Regions from separate parts of the Fictibacillus halophilus genome, predicted to be linked through region 1. Evidence: a T-box and tRNA genes for the amino acid it is inferred to sense, from the RefSeq annotation. Region 1 holds a T-box; the other holds one or more tRNA genes.
The links. The T-box of region 1 lies ahead of argS (arginine--tRNA ligase). A T-box ahead of a tRNA ligase gene usually reads a tRNA of that ligase, here a tRNA-Arg.

Region 1 (11,437 bases):
ACAAAATAAACTTCATTGGCAGCTCACATATGATTGGACTGTTAACGATAAAGCAGTGACGAAAGAGGATTTGGCTGAGATAGCTATAAAAGAATATGAAGCAGTTATGGAAGCGGATATAACGATCGTAATCTTACCCGGTGGAAAAGGGTGTCATACAGAACTTGGTATCGCATTAGGGAATAAGAAGGTCGTCATTTTGCACGACCCAGAAGGTAAGTTACATCATTTATCTGAAGCAACTACATTTTATTTTTTACCGCAAATCATACATTGGAATGGGATAATAGAAGAACTGCCGGCATTATGCAGCTCTTCTAAACCCTATTGCGCCTCTTTATAAGATTGATTTTGAAACGTTGTAACGGTTTTATTTGCAATCCGATCGTATCCTTCTTCATTTGGGTGGATTGAATCATACAACCATTTATCCATATCTTCTGTTTGAAGCGCATCACTAACTGGAATAACCAAAGCTGGTTTGTGTGAAAGTGCTGTTTCGTAAGCGATTAAATTCCAATCATTTAATAGCTTTTCGGAAGCTGGGTAATATTTTTGTTCAGCATTAACAACATTATATAGTTCATTCAACACGATAATCGCATTAGGGTTATTTTCTCTGATGTTTTCAAAAATATCATTTAAGTTTTGCTGATACTCTGATTTAATATCATCATAACTCTGTATAGCTTTTAGTGGGCCTTGTTTTTTTGCTATTTGTACGAGGTCATTACCGCCAATATTAATTGAAATGATGTCTGCTTTCTCTACAGATTGCTGAACGGCTGGAATGTCCAATTGATTCAGTAAACCCTGACTCGTAAAACCGGAAACACCCTGATTTTCGAGAATAAAGGTTTTTCCTGTTAGACTTTGCAAGTTCTCATTCACCTTACTAGCGAAACCACCTTCTTCAGAGCCTCTGCCTTCAGCTACTGAATCGCCTAGCACAAGGTGGTTGAAACTGGATTCTGGAGATTTCTTAAGATATTCAAGATATGAGACTTGCTTTGTATCTGTAGAAGCTTTTTGATCGAGCACAGATTCTTTCTTGATCTGGTTTATTTTATATTGAGGATAGTAATACCACCCGACAGCACCTATGACTAACAGCAAAACAAACAAGGAGATGATATATCTTTTTTTCATATATGACCTCCTAAAATCAAAATGTAATAAAAGTATTAGTTATAGATAATATCATAAATATGCCTAGAAAGTGAAAGGTGACAACTTGAATAACCATTCTTTAAAAATACCTGTTCTTTTTCCTTTAATCATTGGAATTATCGCAATATCGTTTTCTTCCATCTTTGTTAAGTGGTCAGATGCTCCAGTTTCTGTTCAAGGGATGTACCGATTATTATTTACATTGATCATGATGCTTCCATTTGTTTGGAAACAAGTTGGGTTTCTCAAACAAATAAATAAAAAAGAAATCTTTTTATTATTCTTATCAGGGTCCTTTCTAGCTCTTCACTTCTTATTTTGGATGGGGTCTTTGAAACTAACTACCGTTGCAAGTTCAACCATACTTCTCTCTCTACAGCCTGTTTTTGTAATGATAGGAGCATACATAGCTTTTCGCGAAAAGACGACTAGAGCTGCAATCATCGGGATGGTGGTCGCAATCGTTGGTGCTATTTTGATTGGTTGGGGAGATATTGGCATCTCAGTAAAACATATACAAGGAGATCTTTTATCTATTTTAGGCACGATTGTAGTTGCGGCCCATATGCTGATCGGTCAAAAGCTTCTTAAGACATTTCCTGCTACGCTTTATAGTTTTTCGGTATTTCTTGTAGCAGTCATGGTATTTGGTATCTACAATCTAACTTTTGATATACCGATGACTGGTTATCCTGAGAAGGAGTGGGGAATCTTTTTACTGCTTGCCATCATACCAACTGTTTTTGGACATGTATTATTCAATTGGCTATTAAAATATGTAACAGCTGCTACGATATCAATGGCAATCCTAGGTGAACCTGTTGGGGCAACATTGTTAGCTTATCTACTTCTAGATGAATCACTCACGCTTTCACAATTGAGTGGTGGTGTTATCGTGTTAGCCGGACTTTATTACTTCTTGCAAAATACGCGAAAACAAAATAGACGCACACCTCCTGCACCGATTAAGACACCAGTAACATCAGGTCCCATTGTAAAAAAAGGGTAAGAGCCTTTTTCTATGCTTTTTATGGACATTCTTATATGATGAAACAAACAGATGAAAAAAGGAGTTTGATCTCATGAGTAACTATGCAAAAGCTACTTTTGCTGGAGGATGCTTTTGGTGTATGGTCACACCATTTGAAGAGTGGCCAGGTATCATTTCTGTAGAATCAGGCTATACAGGCGGTCACACAGAAAATCCAACTTATAAGGAAGTCTGCAGTGAAACAACCGGCCATTTTGAAGCAGTCCAGATTACATTTGATCCATCCATCATTTCATATGAAAAAATCGTCTCCGTTTTTTGGAAACAAATTGATCCAACTGATGCAGGCGGACAATTTTACGATCGAGGAGATTCCTATCGTACTGCCATTTTTTATCATGATGATGAACAAAAAACGATTGCTGAGGAATCAAAAAAGGAATTGGAAGAGAGCGGTCGATTCGACAAACCGATCGCAACATTAATTTTACCTGCGGATACATTCCATCCGGCTGAAGAATATCATCAGGATTATCATAAAAAGAATCCTTTTCATTACAAGCGGTATCGTCAAGGCTCAGGACGAGATGTCTTTATCAAATCACACTGGGTAGACAATGAGCAGAAAGAAGAAGTTCTCAAAACATTGAATCCTATGCAATATAACGTTACACAAAACGATGCGACAGAACCGCCTTTTCAAAATGAATTTTGGAACCATACTGAAGAAGGTATCTATGTGGATATCGTTTCTGGGGAACCTCTTTTCAGTTCTTTAGACAAATTTGATAGCAGCTGTGGATGGCCGAGTTTTACAAAACCAGTTCGTTCATCAACTGTCGAAGAAAAGGAAGACTTATCTCACGGCATGATCAGAACGGAAGTAAGAAGCAAGGATGCGGATTCTCATTTAGGACATGTATTCACAGATGGTCCAAGAGATAAAGGTGGACTAAGATATTGCATCAATTCTGCAGCACTTCGTTTTATTCCTAAGAACGAACTAAAAGAAAAAGGATACGGAGAATATCTCACTTTGTTCGATGAAAAGTAAACCAACACTTAGTCAAAAACAAGACAAAGAAAAACCGGTTAATTTCACTGGTTTTTCTTTTTTTCATATAGGGCCTCGTCTTTGATTTTAATTTGATATCGCTCTACGCTTCTTTGTAACTTTATAGTGATTGCGCCTGGCATTTACTCGTACTAATCATCCGTTATCACCTATACATAGAAAAAGAATCAAACCTGCCTCGATATGAGTTGGTTTGATCCTTTTTTGTTTACCTAACATGTAGGGATTGGAGAAGATGGGGCTCACCGCCCGACCGCAGAAAGCAAGTATCCTGGAGCGGAGATTCCCGCTTTTAACCTTTATATGTGGAACTTTTGTTTGCCTACGCTCAAAACTGGTTTATTTTTGTTCATAAGAGGAATAAGAATGTGACTGAATATATTTTAATCGAGCAAATAGAATAATAGCGCCAGCTGTTAGACCTGATATTAAACCAATCCAATAACCATATGCACCAAGAGTTGTGAAGTTCGCTAGATAATATCCAACGGGTAGACCAAGCACCCAGTAAGAGATAAATGAAAGCATAAAGGTTACATTTACATCTTTATAGCCTCTTAGTGCACCTTGTATTGGAGCACCTATAGCGTCAGCCAATTGAAAGAACACTGCATACCATAAGAACGAGATCGTAAGTTGAATGACTTCTGGTTCGTTTGAATACATTCTCGCTACTTGGTCATCGAAAATGACTAAAAGACCTGATAGGATTAGAGCAAATCCAACTGCCGTTATTATTCCGATGTAACTATATTGGGCTGCGTCTTTAAAGCGTTTTGCACCAACTTCAAAACCAACTGCAATCGTAAGCGCAAAAGAGATGCTTAGTGGCAGCATATATAGGAATGAAGCAAAGTTAAGTGCGGCTTGGTGAGCCGCTATGGTTATCGTGTTAAAATCACTCATTAACAAGGTAACAGCCGCAAATATACTTACTTCAAAAAAGATGGCAAGACCAATCGGAACGCCGATTTTCAACTGTTCTTTCCAAGCTGATAGAGAAGGTTTATAGAACGTTCGAAATAGTTTATATGTCCTAAACGGGTTCAATTTAACGACAATCAGAACGGTTATAATCGCGGTTACCCAATAGGTTATAGCTGTTGCCACACCTGCACCCACACCGCCTAATTCTGGAAAACCACCTTTGCCGAATATAAAAAGGTAGTTAAAGATAGCATTTACCGGTAATCCGATGAGGGTGATAAACATCGTAATTCTAGTTTGACCTAGCGCGTCGATGAAGGATCGAAGTGCTCCGTATAAAAAAAGCGGCATGATTCCGAAAGATAATGCGATTAAATATCCTCTTGCAACATTTTCAACTTCTTTTTCAAGAGACATCGCTCCTAAAATAGGATCTAACACAACTGATCCTAAAACAACAACGATGACGGATATTACAACAGACAAGTAGACTGCTTGCATAACAGATCGGGGAACATTTTTAGTGTTCTTAGCACCTAAAAGCTGTGAGACGATAGGTGTCAATGCCATAAGGATACCATTTAGCCCAGTGAAGATTGGCACCCACAAACTCGATCCGATGGCTACACCTGCTAATTGATCAGCACCAGACCGGCCACTCATTACCGTATCTAAAAAGTTCATGGCATACAAGCCTAACTGAGTGACCAAGACTGGAATCACCAGCAATAAAAAGTTTTTGTATTTATCTCTTAACGAATATGTCTGTATCATCTGCATACTTCCTTTATTATTTTAACTGTCAATTCGAGACAATGCATTATATCATAAAACATAACTAATATACGTGAAGGAGAAACTATGAGTGTTCAATTTCTTTTTGAAGTTCAATCTGTTCTGCCAGGTGAGCAAAGCGACGAAAAAATTGTACTGGTATCAACAGAGCTCTTATATAGAAGCAGTGGAGAAACCATCTATACAGGCGTGATACCCGTTAGAGTTACGGAGCATGGAGTTTTTGTATCAGTTCCAGCAGTTTCTGCTGCTTTCACCTCAAAGTATTTACGAACGGAAACGTTATTTCGGTTAAAAAGATATATTAAACGAATGAGAGATTACTTGGATCTTGATAAAAAGGAATAAGTTGACTTTTTGCTTTTACCTACATATAATATGAAAAACTATATGTCAGAACATTTATGAAAAAGAGAGTACTCTGTAAGGATGTTCATAGCGAGCAAGGGATCGGTGTAAGCCTTGCACAACTTTCAGACGAAGCGCACTTTGGAAATGTTTGCTTGAAAACGTAGTAGAGCAGACCGGGACTTCCCGTTAACAAGTCAAGTGGCCTTTAGGCAATGAGAGTGGTACCGCGGTTCATATCCGCCTCTTCTATTAATTTAGAAGAGGCGGATTTTTTATTTTAGGAGGGAAAAGGATGAACGGTAAAAAAATATTCGCAACTTATTTAAAAGATCAAATCGGCAGTGAATTAACATTAAAACAAATTGAAGCCTTTATTGAAAAGCCAAAACAGATTCAACATGGTGATTTAGCATTTCCCTGTTTTCAATTAGCTAAAATCTTCAAGAAGTCTCCAAATGAAATCGCAAAAACGTTAGCTGCTGGGAATATCTCAGATGATTTTGAGAAAATAGAAGCTATAGGAAGCTATGTAAATATTTTTTTAAATAAAAAAGCAGCTACTGAATCGCTTTTGACTCAAATTTTAAAAGAGAAAAACACTTACGCAAACCATCGTTTTGGTAATGGCAAAACGATCGTTCTAGACCTTTCCTCACCTAATATTGCAAAGCCGTTCTCAATGGGACATTTACGCTCTACCGTAATCGGTTCCTCAATGGCAGCGATTAGTGAAAAATGCGGGTACACGACAGTTAAAATCAATTATATAGGAGACTGGGGAACTCAGTTTGGTAAATTGATCTCAGCTTATTTAAAGTGGGGGGATGAAAACAAAGTTCGAAATAATCCAATTAAAGAGCTGACTAAACTTTACGTGCTCTTTCATGAAGAAGCTGAAAAAGATCCTTCGTTAAATGAGGAAGGAAGAATGTGGTTTAAGAAATTAGAAGATCATGATCCAAAAGCAAAAGAATTATGGATCTGGTTTAAAGAAGTATCTTTAGAGGCTTTTCATAAGATTTATAAACTGTTGGATGTCGACTTCGATTCCTATAACGGTGAAGCGTTCTTTAACGATAAGATGAACGCAACTGTAAATGTGCTGCAAGAAAAGAAGTTGTTAAAACTCTCTGAAGGAGCTCAGGTCGTAAGAGTAGGTGATGATCTACCACCGTGTTTGATCAAAAAGACAGACGGTGCCACTTTATATGCCACACGTGACATTACGGCTGCTATCTATAGAAAGAACACATACGACTTTGACGAAGCTTTCTATGTTGTCGGTCACGAACAATCTCTACATTTTGAACAAGTGAAACGAGTCCTGAAAAAGCTCGGACACGATTGGGCGGATCACATTCACCATGTTTCATTCGGGCTCATTTTACAGAATGGCAAGAAGATGAGTACTCGAAAAGGAAAAACCGTTCTTTTAGAAACAGTTATCTTAGAAGCAGTAAAGTTAGCAGAACAAAATATTAAAAGTAAAAATCCCGAACTCCAAGATTTACAGGATGTCGCACGTCAAGTAGGGGTGGGTGCCGTTATCTTTCATGATTTAAAAAATGAGAAAGGAAACGATGTAGAATTCTCACTTGACGCGATGCTCAAATTCGAGGGCGACACAGGTCCATACGTGCAGTATACAGCAGCAAGAATTCAAACATTATTAAATAAAGGGGATTTTAACGGAAGTGTTCCGAAAGAGTTGTCCATTGGATTAGAAAGCTGGGAGATCATATCTGTATTAAACGAATTCCCTGAAGTTGTTGAACAGGCATTTCACAGAAAAGAACCTTCTGTTATTTCTAAATATGTTTTGAAGCTATCTCATAAATTCAATCATTATTATGCACATGTGAAAATCTTAAACAGTAAAGAAACGCCTGAAAGACTCGCGCTATGTGCTTCTGTTCAAATCGTGCTGAAAGAAGGATTAAGATTATTAGGCATTCGAACACCGAATAGAATGTAAAGTTACTGGTTATTTTGCTACAAGTTTATTTAGTAGATAATCTCCTAGCTTCCGTTATATAATCTTATAACTTCATATAAATTATGGGATCGAGGAACGGACAATGAAATTGAATGAACATACGAAGGGTATATGGTACGCCGCTTTTTCTTATTTAATTTGGGGATTTCTTCCGCTGTATTGGAAACCGCTTCAATCAGCTGGTTCCGTCGAGATTTTAGCACATCGAATTCTATGGTCATTTCTACTAATGGTCGCTGTTATGTTCTTATTAAAAAAGAAAAATACACTAGTAAGAGATATAAAAGTCCTTTTTAATCAAAAGAAACAGTTCTTATCTGTATTGATTGCCTCGCTATTAATAAGCGGGAACTGGGTCATGTATATTTGGGCGGTCAATACAGATCATGTTGTTGAAGCGAGTTTAGGCTATTATATTAATCCTCTTGTTAGTGTAATTCTAGGCATGCTTGTATTAAAAGAAAAATTAAACAGCTGGCAGCTAGTGTCCTTTCTGTTAGCTGCCTGTGGTGTTTTTCTATTAACGTGGCAACATGGAGAGTTTCCTTGGGTAGCTGTTTCTCTAGCGCTTTCGTTCGGCCTGTATGGACTTGTAAAAAAACTAGGGAGTTTTGATTCTTTAACTGGTTTAACCTTCGAGACGATGTTTGTCTTTCCGTTAGCGTTCATTTATTTAATCTACCTTCAATGGAACGGGGAGGCGACATTTATCTCTGGAGGCACTTCTACGACACTACTTCTATGGGGCGCCGGACTCGTCACTGCAGTACCATTACTATGCTTTGCCCAAGGTGTAAAGCGGATCTCAATGACGATGATCGGTTTTCTACAATACATTGCTCCTACTATCATGCTCGTCTTAGGTGTATTTTTGTATCATGAAACATTTAGTCAGATTCATGTCATTTCATTTACTTTGATATGGGTTGCACTCCTTATTTTTACGGTCAGCAAAACAAAATGGGCAAATTATCTCATAAATCGTAAAAAACAAAATTCACTTTCTGCGAAAATATAGTATAATGGCAATGACCATTGTTACAGTTGAAACCTTATCAATGATAAGGTTCTTTTCATTCATTGTTTGAGAGCGCTTTAAATAGGGAAAAATTCAATGGCGAGAAATGATGAATCACCTGTTAACAGCAACAGCACAATACTTACAAAGGGAAGCAGGAGGGAACAAAAGATGAGTCATCAACGTTCCAAATCAGAAAATCCTTGGCAGGGACTAAGTGGACCAAATATGGCCTACATCCTTGAACTATATGATCAATATAGTGTGGATCCGGAATCTGTTGACAGTTCATTCAAAGAGAAATTTGATGCTTGGGGGCCTCCAATTGAGGACTCTAAATCAAATCAACGTACTGCACAGAGTTTTGATGGATTGGATTTCGAGAAATTAGCAGCTGCATTAAAATTAGCAGAAAACATTCGCACATACGGTCACTTAGCAGCTGACTTATATCCTGTAGGGGAATTTCCGAAAGATAACCACCATATTGACCCGAAAGAATTTAACTTAACAAAAGAAGATTTGAAAGCGATACCACCTTCCTTTATTTGGAAAGAAGCGCCATCAAGCGTTCAAGACGGCTATGAAGCGATCCAAATGCTACAGGAAGTGTATACGAAAACAATCGCTTATGAATTCAGTCATGTTCATGAGACTGAAGAACGCCAATGGTTAAACACCATGGTTGAAACAAGCCAACACTATCCTAAATTTTCTGCTGAAGATAAGAAGAACCTTTTAACACGATTGAGTGAAGTTGAAGGATTTGAGAAATTCCTTCATAAGACATTCGTTGGACAAAAGCGTTTCTCTATTGAAGGCGTTGATATGCTGGTACCGATGCTAGATGAAGCAGCTAAAGAAGGATGCCGTGACGGAGCTGAACATGCTCTGATCGGAATGGCACACCGTGGGCGTCTAAACGTACTTGCTCACGTGCTTGGCAAACCTTATGAACTAATTTTCTCAGAATTTCATCATTCTCCAAACAAGGAACTAATTCCTTCTGAAGGTTCGAGAGGAATTAACTTTGGATGGACTGGAGATGTAAAGTACCATCTAGGTGCTAGCCGATTGGTCGAAACAGATCAATCTCATAAAATTAAAATCTCACTTGCTAATAACCCAAGTCACTTAGAGTATGTAGATCCAGTTGTTGAAGGATATACAAGAGCAGCTCAAGAAACACGTGACAAGAAGGGTTATCCAGTTCAAGATACTTCTAAAGCATTTGCGATCCTTATTCATGGTGATGCTGCTTTTCCAGGTGAAGGAATCGTTGCTGAAACATTGAACTTAAGTCGTCTTAGAGGATATCAAACAGGTGGAACACTTCATATCATCGCTAACAACCTAGTAGGTTTCACAACGGATAGTGGTGATTCTCGTTCAACGAAATATGCGAGTGACCTTGCAAAAGGTTTTGAGATTCCGATCATTCACGTTAATGCAGATGATCCAGAAGCATGTATTGCAGCTGTACATCTTGCTTATGAGTATCGTAAAAAATTCCAAAAAGACGTTCTGATCGATCTAATCGGATATCGTCGATTCGGTCACAATGAAATGGACGATCCATCAGCAACACAGCCAAGATTGTATAAACAAGTAAACAGTCACCCGACAGTTCGTGATGTTTATGCAAAACAGCTTGTTAAAGAAGGAGTACTTTCTGAAGAAGAAGTAAAATCCATTGAAGAAGATGTATTAAAGAAGCATCAGACTGAATATGAAAAAGTTCAAGGTCGCAAAGAAAAATTCAAATTGGAAGACACTAGACTTCCTGATCCTTTATCGAAAGCACTTCCTGATATCGATACCACAATTTCAGTTAGTGATCTTCAAGAACTTACAGAGAACATGCTTAAGTTCCCAGAAGACTTTAATGTTTACCCGAAGATCAAAAGAATCCTTGAACGTAGACGCAAGTCGTTCCAAGGGGAAAAGATTGATTGGGGTATGGCTGAATCATTAGCGTTTGCTTCCATTCTTAAGGATGGAACGCCGATTCGAATTACTGGGCAAGACTCTGAGCGTGGTACATTCGCGCAAAGACACCTTGTTCTAAACGATAGTGAGAGCGGAAAGAAGTTTTCTCCGTTGCATGCGATGGATGACATCGATGTTTCGTTTGCGATTCATAACAGTCCACTCTCAGAATCATCAGTTGTTGGTTTTGAGTACGGCTATAATGTGTTTGCACCTGAAACGCTTGTTATTTGGGAAGCACAATACGGAGATTTCGCAAACGTTGCACAAGTTCTGTTCGATCAGTTCTTATCAGCAGGTCGTGCGAAGTGGGGGCAAAAATCAGGTATGGTGATGCTTCTTCCTCACGGATATGAAGGTCAAGGACCTGAGCATTCAAGTGCACGTCTAGAAAGATTCTTACAGCTTGGTGCAGAAAATAACTGGACAGTTGCTAACGTAAGTACAGCTTCACAGTACTTCCATTTGCTAAGACGCCAAGCTAAGCTCTTATCTATGGATGAGGTTCGTCCGTTGGTTGTAATGACACCTAAAAGCTTGCTTCGTGACACGAAAGTGGCATCCATGGCGGAAGCTTTTGAAAGTGACCACTTTATGCCATTGTTACAACAGCCTGGTCTAGGCAAAGAGAAAGACAAAGTGAAGAAAATCTTGCTTTGCTCTGGTAAGATTGCGATTGATCTTGAAAAAGCACTTGAGCAAGATCAAGTAGCAAGAACGGAAATGCATATCGTTCGTGTTGAACAGATCTATCCGTTCCCAGAAGAAGAGATGAATGCTTTGTTAAAAGAGTATCCAAACGTTGAAGACTTGATTTGGGTGCAAGAAGAGCCGAAGAACATGGGATCTTGGTTATACATCGAGCCTAAACTTCGTGCAGTAGCACCAAAAGCACACGTATCATATATTGGACGTCAAGAACGTTCGAGTACGGCTGGTGGGGAACCAGACATCTATAAAAAAGAACAAGAACAAATCATCCAAACATCATTAGCACTAGACATTCAATCGCGAGAGGGAGGCCGTGAACATGTTTGACGTTAAAGTTCCGGAGTTAGCCGAATCAATTTCAGAAGGTACAGTAGCACAATGGCTTAAAAAAGAAGGCGACACAGTTGTTAAAGG
Region 2 (11,437 bases), 890 kb from region 1:
TTGTGAAAGCCGTTTTCAGTTTGGATATGTAGCAGGCAAAAAGTGTAATTGATTTTTCTAACTGTTTTCCGCTATGATGAAAGCTATGATGTTAGTGGTTTATGGCCCTAAATGAAAAAGGTGAAAAATTCATGAATAAAAGCCTGCAAGTAAAAAAAGTTTTGAATAATAATGTAGTTATTGCGATTAATTCTTCTGGTGAGGAAAGAATTGTTATAGGGAAAGGAATCGGCTTTGGCAAGAAACAAGGTGAAGAGATTCTTCCTAAGCAAGTAGACAAGTTATTTGTGTTGAGAGATGAAAACGAACAAGAACAATACAAAACGTTATTAAACTCTATAGATGAAGAGATTGTAGAAGTGATCAATGATGTGATTGTTCACATACGAACTCGATTTGAGTATGAGCTAAACGAACATATTCATGTGGCGTTAACCGATCATATTACATTTGCGATCAAGCGATTAGAACAGAGTATGGATATTAAAAATCCCTTTTTAACAGAAACACAAACACTATACCCTAAAGAATACACGGTGGCTGAAGAGGCCATTGAAATAATCAATAAATCGTTAGGTATTCATCTTCCTGAAGGGGAAATCGGTTTTGTTGCACTACATATTCACAGCGCTATTACGAATAAAAGTGTAACAGATATAAAAAAGCACTCAGAGCTCATTAACACTTTAATGCAGATGATCCAACATTCACTAGACCTTAAAATCGATACGAAAAGCATCAATTATTTGCGTCTTGTCCGTCATTTGAGGCATGCGATAGAACGGGTCTCTATGGGTGATATCATGGAAGAACAAGAAAAGTTAGCAAAAGTGTTGAAAGAAGAATATCCTTTATGCTACAATTTGGCGTGGAAGTTGATTAAGGTTATGCAAAAAACCTTACAAAAACCCGTGCCGCATGCAGAAGCAGTATACTTAACAATGCATTTGCAAAGGCTTTCGCGTTATGACAACGAAGACAAATGATAAAAGAATATAGAACAACTCGTTTTTACGTGTTACTGATTCGATCAGGCATAAGTAAGAAACAAAAGTGTAGCAGATGCTTAATTAGGATATATTAATTCTGATTAGGGATTTACTCATGTTTCTTATTTATGTCTTTTTTTGTTTGATGCGAAAGTAAATGGAAGGGTTATCATAATAAAAGGAGGACTTCCTATGTGGAAAAAACTTTTTGGTGTTCTTCAACGCGTAGGTAAAGCACTTATGCTTCCGGTTGCTATTTTGCCGGCTGCAGGTCTTTTGCTTGCCTTTGGTAATGCGTTTAAAAATCCAGCGTTGATTGAAAGAATACCTGCACTAGACGCAGCATGGTTCCAGCTTGTTGCAGACGTAATGGAGAAATCGGGAGATATTGTTTTTGCCAATTTATCGTTACTGTTTGCCGTTGGTGTTGCCGTAGGTCTTGCAGGCGGTGAAGGTGTAGCAGGATTAGCTGCTATTATCGGTTACTTGATTATGAACGTAACCATGAGCGTTATTGAAGGGGTAACACCTGATATGATCGGAAAAGATCCTTCTTTTGCGAACGTACTAGGTATTCCAACACTTCAGACGGGAGTGTTTGGAGGTATCATCGTCGGTATCTTAGCCTCCTATCTATATAAGAGGTTCTATAACATTGAACTACCTCAATACTTAGGATTCTTTGCTGGTAAGCGCTTTGTACCAATCGTAACAGCAGTTTCTGCTTTAGCACTAGGTATTGTTATGACGTTCATCTGGCCACCTGTTCAGCATGGACTAAATACGTTCTCTGAAAGCATGATTAATTCGAACTTGACGGTTGCAGCGTTTATCTTTGGAGTGATCGAACGTTCATTGATTCCTTTTGGACTTCATCACATCTTCTACTCACCGTTCTGGTTTGAGTTCGGCTCATATAAATCTGCAGCAGAAGGACTTGTTCGTGGTGACCAAGCGATCTTCTTTGCACAATTAAAAGATAACGTTGAACTAACAGCTGGTACTTTTATGACTGGTAAGTTCCCGTTCATGATGTTCGGACTTCCAGCTGCAGCATTGGCGATGTATCACGAGGCACGACCTGAACAAAAGAAAATCGTTGCGGGTATCATGGGTTCTGCTGCGTTGACTTCTTTCTTAACAGGAATCACAGAACCACTTGAGTTCACATTCTTATTTGTTGCTCCAGTATTATTTGGAATTCATGCGATTTTCGCAGGTCTTTCTTTTATGGTTATGCACTTGTTAAATGTTAAAATAGGTATGACTTTCTCTGGTGGTGTAATTGACTACTTATTGTTCGGAGTACTTCCTAACCGTACGGATTGGTGGCTGGTTATTCCTGTAGGTCTTGCCTTTGCAGTAATTTATTACTTTGGTTTCCGTTTTGCGATTCGTAAATGGAACCTTAAGACACCAGGACGAGAAATCGTGGATGATGAAGTTGAAACGAATGTTGGACCGTCCAATAAAGATTCATTAGCAGCGAATATTTTAGAGGGATTAGGCGGAGAGTCCAATATCTCTAACCTTGACGCTTGTATCACTCGACTAAGAGTTTCTGTAAATGATCCAAAGGAAGTAGACAAGGATCGATTGAAAAAACTCGGAGCTTCCGGAGTTCTTGAGATGGGTAATAACATTCAAGCGATCTTTGGAACTCGATCAGATACGATCAAGAGTGAAATTCAAGATATTATCAATGGTAAGACTGTAGCAAAACCAAAGAACGCTGAGAAAACTCCTGAACAAGGAAAAGTTGTAGAAACAAACAATGAAAGTGCTACACCAACTTCATCGATTTCTACAGATGATGATCGTTTTGTTTCTCCGATTAAAGGGAAAATACTTCCGATCACAGAAGTTCCTGACCAAGTTTTCTCAGGAAAAATGATGGGTGATGGATTTGCGATCGAACCAGCAGAAGGCTTGGTGGTTTCACCTGTTAATGGTAAGATAATGAATATCTTCCCGACAAAACATGCTATCGGTATTGAGTCAGATTCAGGCAAAGAAATTCTCATCCACTTTGGTATCGATACAGTGAAACTTAAAGGTGAAGGTTTTGAGAGCTTTGTTTCTGAAGGCGACAGAGTAAAAATCGGCCAAAAGATTTTAAAGGTTGACCTGAACTTTGTTAAAGAAAATGCACCATCCGTAATCACACCGATTGTTTTCACGAATCTTTCGGATGAAACAGTTTCAGTCGAAAAAACAGGAACTGTGGCTATAGAGGAAGAAAATATTATTACATTCAAAAAATAAAGGGGTAATTATCATGGCAGAAAAAACATTCAAAGTAACTAGCGAATCAGGAATTCACGCTCGTCCAGCAACAACTTTAGTTAACCAAGCAGGTCAGTTCAGCTCAGATATTACACTTGACTACAACGGAAAAAGCGTTAACTTAAAATCAATCATGGGCGTAATGAGCCTTGGAATCCAACAAGGATCTTCAATCGTTATCAAAGCTGAAGGTTCAGATGCAGAAGAAGCAATCGCTGCATTAGAAAATGTAATGAAAAAGGAAGGGCTTGGTGAGTAATGTCTGAAAAAATTTCAGGTATTGCAGCATCAGCCGGCATCGCAATCGCAAAAGCGTTTGTTCTTCAAAACCCTGAATTAACAATCGAAAGAAAATCGATTTCAGATTCAGCAAGCGAGATCGAGCGTTTTGAAGCAGCGCTTAAAGTTTCTAAAGAAGAACTTTCTGTTATAAAAGAAAAAGCGAACAAAGAGTTAGGCGAAGATAAGGCAGCGATTTTTGCTGCCCATCTTCTTGTTTTGAGCGATCCAGAACTAGTTGATGCTGTAAAACTAAAGATTGAAAACGAGAAGGTTAATGCCGAAGCAGCAATGGACGATGTTTCATCCATGTTCATCAATATGTTTGAATCCATGGATAACGAATATATGAAAGAGCGTGCTGCAGATATACGCGACGTTTCAAAACGAGTTTTAGCACACTTGTTAAATGTGACGTTTACAACACCTGTAAGCATCACAGAAGAAGTTGTCATCTTAGCAGAAGATTTAACTCCTTCGGACACGGCTCAATTAAACCGTAATTATGTTAAAGGATTTGCAACTGACATTGGTGGGAGAACTTCTCACTCAGCAATCATGTCTCGTTCAATGGAAATTCCTGCAGTAGTAGGAACGAAAACAATTACGGAAAACGTTGAGAACGGCGTAATGGTGATCATCGACGGTCTGGATGGGCACGTAATCGTGAATCCGACTGAAGATGAAATCGCAACATATGAAGAGAAACAAAAACAATATGAAAAGCAAAAAGCGGAATGGGCAAAGCTAGTGAATGAAAAAACATTCTCAAGCGATTCTGTTCAAGTTGAGCTTGCAGCTAATATTGGAACACCAGCTGACGTAAAAGGTGTTCTTGAAAACGGTGCAGAAGGCGTTGGTTTATACCGTACAGAGTTCCTTTACATGGGCCGTGACCAACTTCCTACTGAAGAAGAGCAGTTCAAGGCATATAGTGAAGTTCTCGAAAAGATGGAAGGTAAACCAGTAGTCATCCGTACACTTGATATCGGTGGAGATAAAGAGCTTCCTTATTTAAATCTTCCGAAAGAGTTAAATCCTTTCTTAGGATTCCGTGCGATAAGACTTTGTTTAGAAGAGCAGGAAATATTCCGTACACAGCTTAGAGCACTTCTTCGTGCTAGCCAATATGGGAACTTGAAGATCATGTTCCCGATGATTGCAACACTTGGAGAATTCCGTGCTGCTAAAGAGATCTTATTAGAGGAAAAAGAAAAGCTTGTTGCTGAGGGAATTGAAGTCTCTGAATCCATTGAAGTAGGTATCATGGTAGAGATTCCATCAACAGCCGTAATGGCAGATACTTTTGCTAAAGAAGTTGACTTCTTCAGCATCGGTACAAACGATTTGATTCAATATACGATGGCTGCTGATCGTATGAACGAACAAGTTTCTTACTTGTATCAGCCGTACAATCCAGCGATCTTAAGATTAGTAAAAATGGTTATTGATGCAGCTCACAAAGAAGGTAAGTGGGCTGGTATGTGTGGAGAGATGGCAGGGGATCCGATCGCAATTCCAATTCTTCTTGGCCTTGGCCTTGATGAATTCTCGATGAGTGCTACATCTGTACTTCCTGCTCGTAGTCAGATCCTAGGTCTGTCTAAAGAAAAGATTAGTGCACACATGGATGAAATTTTACAAATGGAAACGATGGAAGACGTTGTGAAGTTTGCAGAAGAAAATTTCTAAAGTAGAAAAAAGACTATGGGGAATTTCCATAGTCTTTTTCTATAGATGTTTGAGTTAATATGGTTGAACACGAGAGTGGTTGATTTTCGCTCCAGGTTGCTAGCTTTGCCATGGGGCGTGCGGTGAGCCTCCTGTCGCTACAGAAGACCGCACAAACTTTAAAACACTACATTAACGAATAGTATTGCAATTTCATAAAAATATTAGCAGAATAGAAAACAGTGATTTAACGCCAGTATGTATATAGAGATGAGGCGATGTTTTTTGAATAGACCCATTGGAGTCATCGATTCAGGAGTGGGAGGTTTAACGGTAGCAAGAGAGATCATGAAGCAGCTACCGAAAGAAGAGATTATTTACTTAGGAGACACGAAAAGGTGTCCGTACGGTCCGAGACCATTTGAAGAGGTTAGGACTTATACGTGGGAAATGATTGATTTTCTTTTAGAACAGGAAATCAAGATGCTCGTTATCGCCTGTAATACGGCTACTGCAGCAGTATTAGAAGAAGCGAAGAGAAAGTTAGACATTCCGGTCTTAGGGGTTATCCATCCTGGTGCCCGTTCCGCTTTAAAAGCTACGAAAAATAATCACGTCGGTGTAATAGGGACAGTCGGGACGATCAATAGTGGTGCTTATAAACAGGCCCTAACGCAGATTCGTAACGATGTAATCGTAGAAAGTTTAGCGTGCCCGTTGTTCGTTCCCCTAGTTGAACAAGGAAAGTTAACAGGTGAAGAGACATTAAGTGCGGTATCAGAAACATTATATCCGCTTAAGGATGTTTCCATCGATACGTTAATCCTGGGATGCACTCATTACCCGCTGTTGAGACCGATTATTCAGCAAGTGATGGGTGAACACATCACGTTAATCTGTTCTGGCGCAGAAACTGCGCGTGAAGTTTCTGTCATCCTCGACCATAGCGGCCTCTTGAATACAGCAGATGCTAAACCGGTGCATCGTTTTTTAGCAACAGCAGAGAGCGGTCATTTTCTACAGATTGCTAACCACTGGTTAGACCGTAAGATTGAAAAAGTAGAATGTATTAAGTTGTAGTTTTAAAAGAGCAAGAGATTAAGGTAACCTCATAATGAGAATATTGAAGTGAAAAGAGTAGAACCCATTTTGGGATTCTGCTCTTTTTATTTTTTGTACAAGTGGTCTAACGGGAGAGGATGGCTCGTATACATAATAGTACAAACCACTTGAGGAGGGAAAGTATGCGCAAAATGATGAAGTCAGGTGCACCGCTTATCATATTATCAGCTTCATTGCTGGTATCAGGTTGCGGACTATGGGGAGAGAAAGCAGGAAATGAGCTTGATCCCCCTAAAGTGAATTACGTGAAAGAAGGTCAGTCACTCGATAAGAAGGATAAAGCAGCGAGTGCAGAGCAAACAAATAAGCGGCAACTGTTTTTATTCGACAGCAACGGGATGGTTGTCCCACAGGTACTGGCTCTTCCAAAGAACGATGAAACTGCTAAACAGGTCCTTCAGTATCTTGTAAAAGATGGCCCTGTGAGCAATCTGCTTCCTAACGGTTTTCAAGCTGTTCTGCCAGCAGATACAGAAGTGTTATCGGTAAATATTAAAAAGGGAACAGCTACAGCAAATTTTTCAAAGGAATTTACAGAGTATAACGCAGCGGATGAAATGAAGATCTTACAAGCTATTACATTTACACTTACTCAGTTTGACAACATAAAGAAAGTTAAAATTCAAATCGCAGGAAAGAACCAAAATTCAATGCCTGTAAATAATACACCAGTGGGTGACGGTGTGAGCCGCGTTGACGGGATAAATCTCGAAAATGGCAGTGTGGCAGATATCACAAATAGTGAACTCGTAACGCTCTATTTCTTGGCACAAACACAGGATCAAACGTATTATGTACCCGTAACACGCAGAGTTGCAAAAGAAGGGACAGATAAAGTAACAGCAACGATCGAACACCTAATTGATGGCCCATCTGCTGAGAGCAGCCTTCTAACAGATTTTAGAACAGATGTAAAATTGTTAAGTACGCCAGTCGTCAAAGATGGTGTAGTTACGCTTAACTTTAATGGAGCATTGCTTGATAACAAAGAAGAGAGCATGATTGCAGATGAAGTGTTAAACTCAATTGTCCTTTCCCTTACAGAGCTTTCTGAAGTGAAAAAAGTAGCGATTAAAGTGGATGGAAAGTCTAAAATATTTAATGAAAAAGGGAAGGAACTCACAGCTCCAGTTTCAAGACCTAAAGAAGTAAATACAGGTGAATTTTAAAATCAAATAGGTTGTGATACAGTAAAGAGGCGAGATATTCGTCTCTTTTTACTTTGTTATAAAATAAATTTCACTATATATTGAGTTACAACGTTAAGATTCTTTAAACGGAGGAATAAACCAAATGAAAATTTTAGTCGCAACAAAAAATAAAGGTAAGGCAAAAGAGTTCCAATCGATGTTTGAAAGCCTTGGAGTTGAGATCCTCTCTTTAAACGACATTGAAGGAAGTCCTGACGTTGAAGAAACAGGAGTCACTTTTGAAGAGAACGCTATATTAAAGGCTGAAACCATCTCTAAACAGATGAACATTCCTGTCATTGCCGATGACTCTGGATTAGAAATCCATGCCTTAGAAGGAAGACCTGGCGTTTATTCAGCTAGATATGCAGGAATACATAAAAGTGACGAAGAGAACATGAACAAAGTCTTAGAAGAACTTCAGGATGTTGAAGATAGTAATAGAAATGCTCAGTTTGTATGTGCTTTGGCTTTTGCCAGACCTCAAAAAGAAACGCTGGTTGTAAAGGGAGAATGTAAAGGTCAAATTTTAAGAGAAAAGCGGGGATCTGAAGGTTTTGGGTATGATCCGATTTTCTTTCTTCCTCACTTAAATCGTTCGATGGCAGAGTTAGCGAAAGAAGAAAAAAATAAAATTAGTCATAGAGCTGTAGCTTTAGAAAAACTTAAAAAACTGATCAATGAGGAGGATCTCTTATGGGAAAAGCCTTAATTGTTAGCGATAGTCATGGTTTAACAGATGAGCTAGAAATATTGAAGCGACGCTATCAAGACGATGTAGATCTTATGATTCATTGCGGTGATTCAGAGCTTTCGACATCATCTAAAGAAATGTCTGGATTTGTAACGGTTAAAGGAAATATGGATTATTTAGGCGATGATTTTCCTAATGAAGCTATTGAGCTGTTGGGAGATACATGTATATATATAACACATGGCCATTTATACGATGTAAAAATGTCTTATCTTTCTCTAGCATACAGGGCAGAGGAAACAGGTGCATCAGTTGCTTGTTTTGGGCATTCCCACATAGCTGAGGCCTTTGAGCGTGAGGGAATGATCTTTATCAATCCAGGTAGTATCAGGCTGCCTAGAGGTTCGTTTGAAAAGTCGTATGCGTTATTAGAAATTGAAGATCATAGTATTTCAGTAAGTTTTTATTCACTCGATGGTATACGAATCGATCAGTTAAGTAGAACGTTTGAAAAAAAAACGGTTAGAAAATAAAAAAGTTGAGAAAATGGGTTGACTATAATTTAGATATCATGTATATTTAGTTATGTCGTCGCGACAAGGTCTAAATTGTCTGCGGGTGTAGTTTAGTGGTAAAACAAGAGCCTTCCAAGCTCTGGTCGTGAGTTCGATTCTCATCACCCGCTCCATTTGTTTTTCTCACGTTCAAATGGTCCATGAAAAGTTACATCTGAAGTTAACAGATCTTACAATTAAAATGCATGATAAAAAATATATTTGTATCCACAGTCGACGGGTGGAACAAATCACTGTGTGCCCGCAGCGCATGGTAATTGCGGAAAGCGCCATTGCTATGCGAAAGGGGCTCCAATACATATGTCCCAGTAGCTCAGCCGGATAGAGCATACGCCTTCTAAGCGTACGGTCGGGAGTTCGAATCTCTCCTGGGACGCCATAATACTTACATATAAAAACTTTTCGACACGCTTGATGTCCTCCATTAAAGGATATCAAGCGTGTTTTTTTATTTTATTGTGTAAGCGCTTTAAAAATGTTTACAATGTAATGCGTTAAAGCTTCAAAACCTTATGAGCATGGGAATGAAAGCGTGTACAAAATAACTGAAAAGTCAGAATTCAGTAAAAAATCCAAAATTCGTGGTTGATTCTTTAATAAGATGGGCGTAATATTGTCAACAATTATTAAATTATTTTTAAAAAATTCAAATAATTCAAATTGACACGCAAAGGAGGATCACGATGCAGGAGCAATGGGTTTATGTTAATGGTGAGCACGTATTAAAGGAAGACGCCAAAGTCTCGGTTTACGATCATGGATTTTTATATGGAGATGGGGTGTTTGAAGGTATTCGCGTCTACAACGGAAATGTTTACCGTTTAGACGAACATCTTCAGCGTTTATACGAATCAGCTCAATCCATTATGCTGACAATTCCACACACTAAAGAAGAACTAACGGACATCATCGTTCAAACGCTCCAGAAAAACAAATATCGTGATGCTTATATTCGATTAGTTATTTCACGAGGAAAAGGAAATTTAGGATTGGACCCTTTTACATGTGGCCAACCAGGAGTCATTGTCATTGCAGAACAGCTTGCACTATTTCCTAAAAAACTATATGAAACAGGTTTAGAAATCATAACGGTGGCAAGCAGAAGAAACCGTCCGGATGTGTTAAGTCCGAAAGTTAAATCTCTAAACTATTTGAACAATATTTTAGTTAAGATTGAGGCTAGCCTTGCTGGAGTAAGTGAAGCATTGATGCTGAACGATCAAGGGTACGTAGCGGAAGGTTCTGCTGATAATGTGTTCATTATCAAAGGGAATACGATCAAAACGCCGCCAGGGTACTTAGGAGCTTTAGAAGGTATTACTCGAAACGCGATTGTTGAGATCGCACGAGAACAAGGATACAACATGGTTGAAGAACCATTCACAAGACATGATGTTTATGTGGCAGATGAAGTATTCCTAACTGGAACTGCAGCTGAAGTTATTGCTGTAGTAAAAGTTGATGGAAGAGTAATCGGAAACGGAGCACCAGGTGAACATACGAACAAACTTTTGAAATCCTTCAGAGAAAAAGTAGTTGAAGAAGGAGTTAAAGTGTATCAGAACCAAGCCGTTCAAGCTGGATAAAAGAAGTATAGGAGTGTTACAGATATGCGCAGTAATATGATCAAGCAAGGAATCGATAGAGCCCCGCACAGAAGTCTTCTCCATGCAGCGGGAGTTGCACCAGAGGATATGGATAAACCATTTATTGGTGTTTGTAATTCCTATGTTGATATTATTCCGGGGCATATGCATCTAAACAAAGTAGGTGAATGGGTAAAAGAAGCCATTAGAGAAGCTGGTGGAATTCCGTTTGAGTTTAATACGATCGGCGTAGACGATGGAATTGCGATGGGCCATATTGGTATGAGGTATTCGCTTCCGAGTCGAGAGGTCATCGCAGACGCGGCAGAAACGGTTATCAACGCCCATTGGTTCGACGGTGTGTTCTACATACCTAACTGTGATAAGATCACGCCTGGTATGTTAATGGCAGCTGTAAGGACGAATGTTCCTGCAGTATTTGTTTCAGGTGGTCCAATGGAAGCCGGAAAGTCTATGGCAGGAAAATCCCTATCCCTTGCCTCGGTATTTGAAGGGGTAGGTTCTCACTTAGCCGGAAAGATGACGAGAGAAGAACTATTAGAACTTGAAACGAGTGCTTGCCCGACTTGTGGATCATGCTCAGGTATGTTTACTGCCAACAGCATGAATTCCATTATGGAGATGCTAGGAATTACGCTGCCGGGTAACGGTACGATCGTAGCTACCTCAGACGAAAGAAGAGAACTGATCAAAGAGGCAGCGACGTCACTTATGGATCTTGTAAAAAACAATATAAAACCTAGAGATATTATTACGAAAGAAGCGATTGATGACGCTTTTGCATTAGACATGGCGATGGGCGGCTCGACCAATACTGTTCTTCATATGCTTGCTATCGCAAATGAAGCTGAGATTGAGTATGATTTATCATCAATCAACGAGATCGCAGAGCGTATTCCATATCTATCAAAGATCAGTCCGGCATCAGATTATTCTATGCAAGATGTTCACAGAGCAGGCGGTGTCAGCGCGATTATCAATGAACTCTGTAGAATGGAGGGGGCCATCCATAATGATCGGTTAA

Region 2: it has a tRNA-Arg gene. The T-box ahead of argS (arginine--tRNA ligase) is inferred to sense a tRNA for this amino acid. The anticodon was not compared.

What each region holds. Positions count from the first base shown of each region.
Region 1 covers NZ_JAEACF010000001.1:1,289,000-1,300,436, forward strand. The annotation lists gene I5J82_RS06785 (group-specific protein) at 1-343, shown strand, start outside; gene I5J82_RS06790 (GDSL-type esterase/lipase family protein) at 325-1,149, opposite strand; gene I5J82_RS06795 (DMT family transporter) at 1,235-2,179, shown strand; gene msrA (peptide-methionine (S)-S-oxide reductase MsrA) at 2,253-3,215, shown strand; gene I5J82_RS06805 (MATE family efflux transporter) at 3,576-4,937, opposite strand; gene I5J82_RS06810 (hypothetical protein) at 5,025-5,306, shown strand; T-box leader at 5,354-5,557, shown strand; gene argS (arginine--tRNA ligase) at 5,602-7,284, shown strand; gene rarD (EamA family transporter RarD) at 7,388-8,323, shown strand; gene I5J82_RS06825 (2-oxoglutarate dehydrogenase E1 component) at 8,495-11,350, shown strand; gene odhB (2-oxoglutarate dehydrogenase complex dihydrolipoyllysine-residue succinyltransferase) at 11,343-11,437, shown strand, end outside.
Region 2 covers NZ_JAEACF010000001.1:2,183,838-2,195,274, reverse strand. The annotation lists gene glcT (glucose PTS transporter transcription antiterminator GlcT) at 132-986, shown strand; gene ptsG (glucose-specific PTS transporter subunit IIBC) at 1,182-3,254, shown strand; gene I5J82_RS11445 (phosphocarrier protein HPr) at 3,268-3,534, shown strand; gene ptsP (phosphoenolpyruvate--protein phosphotransferase) at 3,534-5,246, shown strand; gene racE (glutamate racemase) at 5,511-6,305, shown strand; gene I5J82_RS11430 (GerMN domain-containing protein) at 6,479-7,516, shown strand; gene I5J82_RS11425 (XTP/dITP diphosphatase) at 7,641-8,249, shown strand; gene I5J82_RS11420 (metallophosphoesterase family protein) at 8,234-8,764, shown strand; tRNA gene I5J82_RS11415 (tRNA-Gly) at 8,846-8,919, shown strand; tRNA gene I5J82_RS11410 (tRNA-Arg) at 9,109-9,185, shown strand; gene ilvE (branched-chain-amino-acid transaminase) at 9,490-10,392, shown strand; gene ilvD (dihydroxy-acid dehydratase) at 10,417-11,437, shown strand, end outside.